DNA from 2 places in the Kitasatospora sp. NPDC089913 genome. Region 1 is predicted to be linked to the other one. Evidence: riboswitches for the same ligand, from Rfam matches in the RefSeq annotation. Region 1 holds a riboswitch; the other holds the start of a gene.
What was found. A riboswitch is a leader RNA that binds a small molecule or an ion and turns the genes downstream of it on or off. The one in region 1 is predicted to bind cyclic di-AMP.
Positions count from the first base shown of each region.

Region 2: linked by a shared signal. The riboswitch ahead of ACIPYS_RS33750 (M23 family metallopeptidase) and the one ahead of ACIPYS_RS31970 (transglycosylase family protein) in region 1 are both predicted to bind cyclic di-AMP.

Region 1 covers NZ_JBIVGI010000028.1:8,065-12,240, reverse strand. Annotated here, with positions in the region: gene ACIPYS_RS31985 (MazG family protein) at 1-30, shown strand, start outside; gene ACIPYS_RS31980 (SDR family NAD(P)-dependent oxidoreductase) at 150-641, opposite strand; gene ACIPYS_RS31975 (cytochrome P450) at 872-2,158, shown strand; cyclic di-AMP (ydaO/yuaA leader) riboswitch at 2,390-2,538, shown strand; gene ACIPYS_RS31970 (transglycosylase family protein) at 2,544-3,395, shown strand; gene eno (phosphopyruvate hydratase) at 3,748-4,176, shown strand, end outside.
Region 2 covers NZ_JBIVGI010000031.1:82,908-87,083, forward strand. Annotated here, with positions in the region: gene ACIPYS_RS33735 (TetR/AcrR family transcriptional regulator) at 1-54, opposite strand, end outside; gene ACIPYS_RS33740 (alpha/beta fold hydrolase) at 187-1,014, opposite strand; gene ACIPYS_RS33745 (YiaA/YiaB family inner membrane protein) at 1,120-1,410, opposite strand; cyclic di-AMP (ydaO/yuaA leader) riboswitch at 1,656-1,826, shown strand; gene ACIPYS_RS33750 (M23 family metallopeptidase) at 1,839-2,708, shown strand; gene ACIPYS_RS33755 (hypothetical protein) at 2,796-3,809, opposite strand; gene ACIPYS_RS33760 (GNAT family N-acetyltransferase) at 3,853-4,176, shown strand, end outside.

The DNA of each region.
Region 1 (4,176 bases):
GCCGCCGAGGGTCTGAAGCCCGCCGAGTAGCCCGCCGAGCAGCCGGGCGGCGCCGGGCGAGCGAGCAGTCCGGACCGACGGGCCCCGCCCCGACCCGGCCGACCCCGACCCGAGCGACCCGACCTGGAAGCCCCGTCCGCCCCGTGGCCTCAGGCCGCGGCGACGTCCGCCACCGGACGGCGCTGCGGCGGAACGACCTCGCCGATCGCCTCGCCGACCAGCGCGACGAGTTCGGCGAGCCGCTCCAGGTCGAGGTGGGCGGGCAGGTCGGAGAGGGAGACGATCCGCTCGCCGTCCGGCCCGGCCACGCAGAAGAGGTCGATCGGACCCAGGTGCTTCTCGGCGGTGTCGACCAGCGCGGCGACATCGCTGGGGCGGCGGACGTCGCCGCACACCCCGACGACCGGGCAGCCCGGCCGGTCGAGTTCGGTGGCGAGGTCCTCGGCGACCCCGCTCCGCTGGTCGGCGATCAGCATCCCGGCGGCGCCCGCCGCGGTGAAGCGGCGGGCGAGGCCCGCCCCCGACCCGCCGTCGAGTACCGCGATCACGATGACCGCACCGGTGACCCGCATGGCCCTGCTCCTCCCTGTGGGCGGCTCCGCACCGGCGCCCACGGACATCTTGCGGAGGATCGTAGGCACGACCGGATCCTCCGCAACAGGAATTACCCCTCAGGTGACCAGACTCACGCCTGCTCCGGCCCACCATCACCGGAACGATCACCGGAACGGGCGGAGCCGACGGGAAGAGCGGCCGGAACGGCGGCGGGAACAACGGCCGGAACAACGACGGGAACAACGACGGGAACAACGACGGGAACGGCGCCGCCCACGGTGCGGTGCCGGGGACCCGCCCGGGATACCGTCGACCCATGCCTGCTCAGCCCGCTTCCGCCCGTCCGCCCCTGTTCACCTGGGAGTTCGCCGCCGACCCGTATCCGGCGTACGCGTGGCTGCGCGAGCACGAGCCGGTGCACCGGACCACGCTGCCCAGCGGGGTGGAGGCCTGGCTGGTCACCCGGTACGCGGACGCCCGTCAGGCGCTCGCGGACAGCCGGCTCTCCAAGAACCCGGCGCACCACAGCGAGCAGGCGCACCGCACCGGCCGGGTCGGCATCCCGGGCGAGCGCCAGGCCGACCTGATGACGCACCTGCTGAACATCGACCCGCCGGACCACACCCGGCTGCGCCGTCTGGTGTCCAAGGCCTTCACCCCGCGCCGGGTGGCCGCCTTCGAGCCCCGGGTGCAGCAGCTGACGGACCGGTTGATCGACGGCTTCGCGGCGCGCGGATCCGCCGACCTCATCCACGAGTTCGCCTTCCCGCTCCCCATCTACGCGATCTGCGACCTGCTCGGTGTGCCGGCCGAGGACCAGGACGACTTCCGGGACTGGGCCGGGATGATGATCCGGCACGGCGGCGGCCAACGCGGCGGCGTGGGGCGGGCGGTGAAGCGGATGCGGGCCTACCTCGCGGAGCTGATCCACCGCAAGCGCGCGGACCTCGGGGACGACCTGATCTCGGGGCTGATCCGGGCCAGCGACCACGGTGAGCACCTCACCGAGAACGAGGCCGCGGCGATGGCCTTCATCCTGCTCTTCGCGGGCTTCGAGACGACGGTGAACCTGATCGGCAACGGCGTCTATGCGCTGCTGCGCAACCCGGGGCAGCGGTCGCTGCTCCAGGAGTCGATCGGGCGCGGCGAGAGCGCGCTGCTGGAGACCGGGATCGAGGAACTCCTGCGCTACGACGGCCCGGTGGAGCTGGCCACCTGGCGGTTCGCGACGAGTCCGCTGACCATCGGCGGGGTGGGGATCCCGGTCGGCGACCCGGTGCTGGTGGTGCTCGCCGCGGCGGACCGGGACCCGGCGCGGTTCGCGGACGAGAACACCCTCGACCTGGCCCGGGCGGACAACCCGCACCTGGGCTTCGGGCACGGCATCCACTACTGCATCGGCGCCCCGCTGGCACGCCTGGAGGGGCGGGCCGCGCTGACCACCCTGCTGTCCCGACTGCCGGACCTCCGGCTCGCCGCGGACCCGGAGGAACTGCGCTGGCGCGGTGGTCTGATCATGCGCGGACTTCGTGAACTTCCGGTGGAATTCACGCCGGGGGCGACATCGGGGGCAACCTCCGCCGACCCCTCGGCAGTTCACTGAGGGGGGCTCACGACACGCCGGCGCGGCCGCTCTGCGCGCCGCCCCCGGAGGGTATGAATCCCCATCAACCCGGACATGCCTCCTCGGTTGGTGGGCAATCCATCACGTGACGTGATTTCCGTGTGATAGCGGCGATATGAGCTTGTGATTGCTCTGAAGATCTGTCTACTCTCCGGGGAGCCCGCGGAAGCGGGTCCCGTGCGCGGAACGCCGAGTCCTGCCCGCCGCGTCACCGGAAACCGACCAGAACCCTGGGCAGGGGCGGGGGAACCAGGTCTTGCGCCGTCTCCCACGGCTTGGGGTGAAGCCGCCTCCGTGCGGCCGGGCCACCTCCCGGTCCGAACCCGACAGCTCACCTCGCAGGCGTGCGGAGAGGGACTTCCCCATGCTGTTCGTCGGAACCGGCCGTCACCGTCGCCGCACCCAGACCGAGAAGGCCATCGCCGTCGCCGGTGTCGCCGGTGTCGGACTGGCACTGCCGATCCTCAGCGCCACCGGCGCCTCTGCCGCCCCGGCCTCGACCTGGGACGCGGTCGCCCAGTGCGAGAGCGGGGGCAACTGGAGCATCAACACCGGCAACGGCTTCTACGGCGGCCTGCAGTTCACCTCCAGCACCTGGAAGGCGTTCGGCGGCACCTCCTACGCGCCGCAGGCGAACCAGGCCTCGAAGGCGGCGCAGATCACCGTCGCCGAGAAGGTGCTGGCCTCGCAGGGCCCCGGCGCCTGGCCGGTCTGCTCCAAGAAGGCCGGCCTGAGCAAGGGCGGCGCCCCGGCGGCGGTCGACGCCTCGGCGGACGCCGCGCCGGCCGCCCCGGCCGCCCCGAAGCCGCAGGCCCAGCCGCAGCAGGCGCCGAAGGCGCAGGCCCCGCTGGCCGCTGTCGAGCAGCAGGCCCCGAAGGCCGGGCCGAAGCACGCCGCGCCCAAGTCGCAGGCCCAGCAGGCCGAGGCCGAGAAGCAGGTCCCGAAGGCCGCGCCGAAGCACGCCGCGCCCAAGTCGCAGGCCCAGCAGTACGCGCCGCAGCAGACTCCGGCGGCCCCGCAGGTCCAGCAGGCCCCGAAGGTCCAGCAGCCGCAGGCCGGCCAGGGCTACACCGTCCGCTCCGGCGACACGCTCGCCGGGATCGCCACCACGCAGGGCGTGCAGGGCGGCTGGCAGGCCCTGTACGACGGCAACCGCGGCACCGTCGGCGGCGACCCGGACCTGATCATCCCCGGCCAGGTGCTCACCCTCGGCTGACGCTCCGGAGCGCGCCCACCGCCCGGAGCGCGCCCACCGCCCGTCGCGCCGCTGTCCGCCCGTCCGCCCGTCCGCCCGTCGCGCCGTCCGCCCGTCACCGGACAGGCGGGCGGGCGGGTGGACCGGCGCGCGGGCTCCCGCCCGTTCCATCCGCTTCGTCCGCCCCGGGACGTCCGAGGCCGGGCAACCAGGTGAACTACCGGTGGGTAGCACGGCCACAAGCTGAGACGTGGCCGAGGTCGACGTGGCCCGGACAGCCGGTGCGGTTAGGCTCTGGTCGTAACGACTCCGCAATCGTCCGGCCGACGGCACCCCACTGTCAGCCGCACCTGCTTCCGCTAGGAGATGCCTCGTGCCGTCCATCGATGTCGTCGTAGCCCGTGAGATTCTCGACTCGCGCGGCAACCCCACGGTCGAGGTCGAGGTCGGCCTCGACGACGGCAGCACCGGCCGTGCCGCTGTCCCGTCGGGCGCCTCCACCGGTGCCTTCGAGGCCCTGGAGCTCCGCGACGGCGACAAGAACCGCTACTTCGGCAAGGGCGTGGAGAAGGCCGTCCTGGCCGTCATCGAGCAGATCGGCCCGGAGCTGGTCGGCTACGACGCCACCGAGCAGCGCCTGATCGACCAGGCCATGCTCGACCTGGACGCCACCCCGGACAAGTCCTCGCTCGGCGCCAACGCCATCCTGGGCGTCTCGCTGGCCGTCGCGCACGCCGCCTCCGAGGCCAGCGACCTGCCCCTGTTCCGCTACCTGGGCGGCCCGAACGCGCACGTCCTGCCG
Region 2 (4,176 bases), on a different contig from region 1:
GAGGGCGAGGGCGTGGTCGACGACCTGCTCGGGGGTGAGTCCGACTCGGGGCATCGGGGGTCTCCTGGTGGGCGCGGCGGGCGTGGTGGGCGTGGTGGATCGGTGGAGGGGGCGGCGCTGGACGGCGGCGGCCGGGCGGAGGGCGCGTGCGGTCCCAGGCGATCGGGCGATCGAGCGATCGAGCGGTCAGGCGAGCTCGGCGAGGAAGCCCAGCAGGGCGTCGGCGGTGGCCTCCGGGTGGTCGGCCATCGGGTAGTGCCCGGCGCCCTCGACCATCACCTTGCGTGCCCCGAGCGCGGCGGCCTGCCGGTCGGCGACCAGCTCCGGGTCGCCGAAGTCGGGGTCCTCGGAACCCATCACCACCAGCGCCGGGCAGCGCACGGCCGAGGTCCAGCCGAGGGGCGAGGAGTCGCCGTGCACATAGCCCCGGGTGGCGGCCCGCCGGCCCGGGGTGCGCAGCGCGGAGACCAGCCCGGCCACGTACTCCTCGTGGTCGGCGGGCTTGGGGCCGGGGAAGGCGGCCCTGCGCAGGTAGAGCCCCCAGAACGCGGGCGAGCGCACCAGCAGCGCGCCCATCGCCCGGACCACCGTCCGCTGCAGGGCGGTGGGCGGCACGTTCTCGACGAAGGCGTCGATCAGGACGATCCCGGCGACCCGCTCCGGGGCGTCCCCGGCGGCTCCGACCACGCTGGCGCCGGTGTAGGAGTTGCCCGCCAGGACGGCCCGGTCGATGCCCAGGTGGTCCAGCAGGGCGAGCACGTCGCCGGCGATCGCGGCGGGGGAGTAGTCGTCCCAGTGGATCGAGGAGTCACCGAAGCCGCGCAGGTCCATGGTGATCACCCGGCGGCCGGCGGCGGTCAGCAGCGGGCGCAGGTGCCGGTACGCGGCCCGGCTGTCGAGCATCCCGGGGAGCAGGACGACGGGGGTGCCGTCGCCGCGCCCGGTGTCGTCGAAGGCGATCCGGCCACCGGGGAGGTCGAGGTAGCGGGTGGCGGGGGCGATGGTGCCGTTCATGGGAGCCTCCTCGGGCGGTCGTCGGCGAGTGCCGATAGCCATAAAGCTAAGGCTAATAGCCTTAGCCGTCAAGCCCTCCCGAGCGGCGGTCCGCGCCCGGGCCGGTCAGACTCCCTCCACCTTGAACGGGTCGTGCTCGGTCAGCAGCTTGTCCAGCCGGGCCTGGTCGACCCTGGTGACGAGATCGGTGGTCTCCTGCCGGTCCCGGACCACCTTGGCCAGGGTGAACGCCGAGGTGACCGTCCAGAGCAGGCCGACGGCGAGGAAGGCCCTGGTCCACGGCTCGACCGGCAGGTAGGCGATCCCGGCGCCGAGGGCGGTGCCGGAGAGGGCGAAGGACAGGACGGCCTGGATGTAGTAGGCGGCCGTGGTGCGTGACTGCATCGGTGCGCTCATGGCGCCCAGAATGGCCGCGCGGCTCCGGCCGCACATGAGTAGTCGTACTCAGATGGGAGCCCGTTCGTTGACGTCCTCTCACGTTCGGTAGTGTCAGGTGTCATCAAACGTCACAAATCGCCCATCGGACCGCGCAGCGTCCGATCCGTGTCCGGTCGTCATCAACGGATGGCTTGGAATCGGGGGGCTCTCGGATTAACGTTTGATAACGCAGCGCGGACCGCAACGCCGTACCCAGACGGCACCGTGCGCCGTCGCCTAATCCCGCCGGCCGGCCTCCGGGCAGGCCATGGGAGCCGGGGAACCATGTTCCTTGGGGTGAATCGGCAGGGTCGGGGCATCGCCCGGACCCAGCCGTAGGAGACCTTCCTGCTCCGAACCCGTCAGCTAACCCGGTAGGCGCGAAGGAAGGAAAGGAGCGCGCCTCCGTGGCGTCGACGCACACCCAGGCACACCCGTCCGGGTCCTCCACCGGCACCCAGCTGCTCGACCACCCCGGCCCGTTCGCCGGCCACGGTCCCTTCGGCGGCCCCGCCGACGAGAGCGCCCCGCCGGCCGCCGACACCAGCCGGCACCGGATGCCCCGTCAGACCCGCGGCACCGCGCCGCTGCTCGGCGTCACCGCCGTCGCCGCCACCCTGGGCGCGACCGGCTTCGCCTCCGCCACCCCGGCCGCCGCGCCCGCCGTGGAGACCCCCGACGAGACCCCGGTCGCGCTGTCCGCCGACCCCGGCCTCGCGCTCGCCGCCCGGATCCAGCAGCAGGCCGACAGCCAGCGCACCGCCGCCGAGGAGACCGCCAGGGTCCAGGCCGCCCAGGAGGCCGAGGCCAAGCGCGCCGCCCAGGTCGCCCAGCAGGAGCAGGCCCGGCGCACCGCCGAGGAGGCCGAGAAGGCCAAGCTCGCCGCCATCAAGCTGCCGGTCCGCGACTACCGGCTCTCCGCCCACTACGGCCAGAGCGCGCGCTACTGGGCGCACCTGCACACCGGCCTCGACTTCGCCGCCGACCAGGGCGAACCCGTCTACGCGGTCGGCCAGGGCACCATCACCTCGGCCGGCTGGGCCGGCGCCTACGGCTACCGGATCGTCGAGACCCTGCCCGACGGCACCGAGATCTGGTACTGCCACCTCTCCTCGATCATCAAGGGCTCCGGCAAGGTCCTCCCCGGCCAGCAGATCGGCAAGGTCGGCGCCACCGGCAACGTCACCGGCGCCCACCTGCACGTCGAGGTCCGCCCCGGCGGCGGAGCCCCGGTCGACCCGGAGACCTGGTTCGAGCAGCGCGGCGTCACCCCCTGACGCCGTCTTCCTGACCCGGCTCCCCCGAGCACGACGAGGGGCCCCGGCCGCACGGCGGCTCCAGGGGCCCCTCGCCGTGTTCCGCGCCTACTCCGGCGCCCGCTCGTCGCCGTCCGTGTCCGCGTCCGGGGCCGCGTACCCGTCGCCGTCCGTGTCCGCGTACCCGTCCGCCGGTTCGTCGCCGTCCGTCTCCGTGAACCCGTCGCCGTCCGCCCGCTCCTCCGCCCAGGCCGCGTCCAGCCCGGCCAGATAGGCGTCGATCTCCGCTGGCCCCGGCTCCGGCGCCAGCTCCGGGAACTCCGCCACCAGCAGCTCCGGCAGCCCCGGCACCGTCCAGGTCCCGGCCAGCTCCAGCGCCGCCAGCGCCGCGGCCTCCTCGAACGCCCCGAAGTCCCCGGCCAGCTCCTCCGGCATCGGCCGGCCCAGCGCCGTCAGCTCGGCCAGGTTCCGGTAGCTGCGCCGCATCAGCCCCTGCTCCAGCAGCCGCCGCGCGCCGTCCGTGGCCATCCCGACCGCCAGCGTCCGGCCGCCGGCCTCCCAGCCCCCGTCGTCCACCGGGTCCAGCACGCCGTCCGCCTCCAGCGCCGCGAACGACGCCAGCCGCTCCTCCTCCGGCAGCCCCCGGAACCCCTCCAGCCAGGCCCGCACCGCCTCCCCGTCGGCGGTGTCCACCCCGGCCGCGCGCAGCAGCAGCGTGTACAGCCGGGGCCAGGTCACCAGGTCGGCCCGGCGCAGCAGTCCGGCCGCCACCTCGCCCTGCCACTCGGCCTCCGCGTGCAGCCGCTCCTGCCGCTTGGCGTTCAGCCGCTTCGCCGCCCGCCGGTGGTCGATCAGCAGCCGCACCGCCGCGCCGTACGCCAGCGGGTCCTGCCCCGGCTCCGGCTGGACGTACAGGTACAGGCGCTCGTACAACAGGTGCTCCACCGCGGCGGAGGTGAGTTCGGGCCAGCCGTCGTGCATCCTGCCCTCGCCCAGCTCCAGCAGCGCCAGCACCGCCCGCAGCGGGCTCTCGGCGACCGGCTCGCGGCCCTCCGCCTCCGCCCAGGCGAGCAGCTCGGCGGCCTTGGTGCGCGGGGCGAGCCGCAGGTCTTCGTCTTCCATAACCACGAACCGTAACCGCTGGTCGCGGGTAGGGTCGGGAGCCATGGTCCCCGTTCGACTCACCGGTGCCCGGCTTGCCGTGCGCGAGTTCCACCACACCCCCGAGGACGTGGCCGCGCTGCACGCCGTGTTCGGCGACCCGGAGGCCACCCGCTACCTCCCGTTCGCCCCGCGCGACCTCGAGACCTGTGCCGACCAGGTCGCCCAGTTCGTCGAGGAGGCCGAGAAGGAGCACCGGGAGGTCTACCGGCTCGCCGTCACCCGCCTTTCCGACGCCGACGACCCGGCCCGCGCCGTCCCGATCGGCAACGCCGCGCTCGGTCTCGTCCCGTTCGGCGCCGCCACCATCGGCTACGCGCTGCGCCGC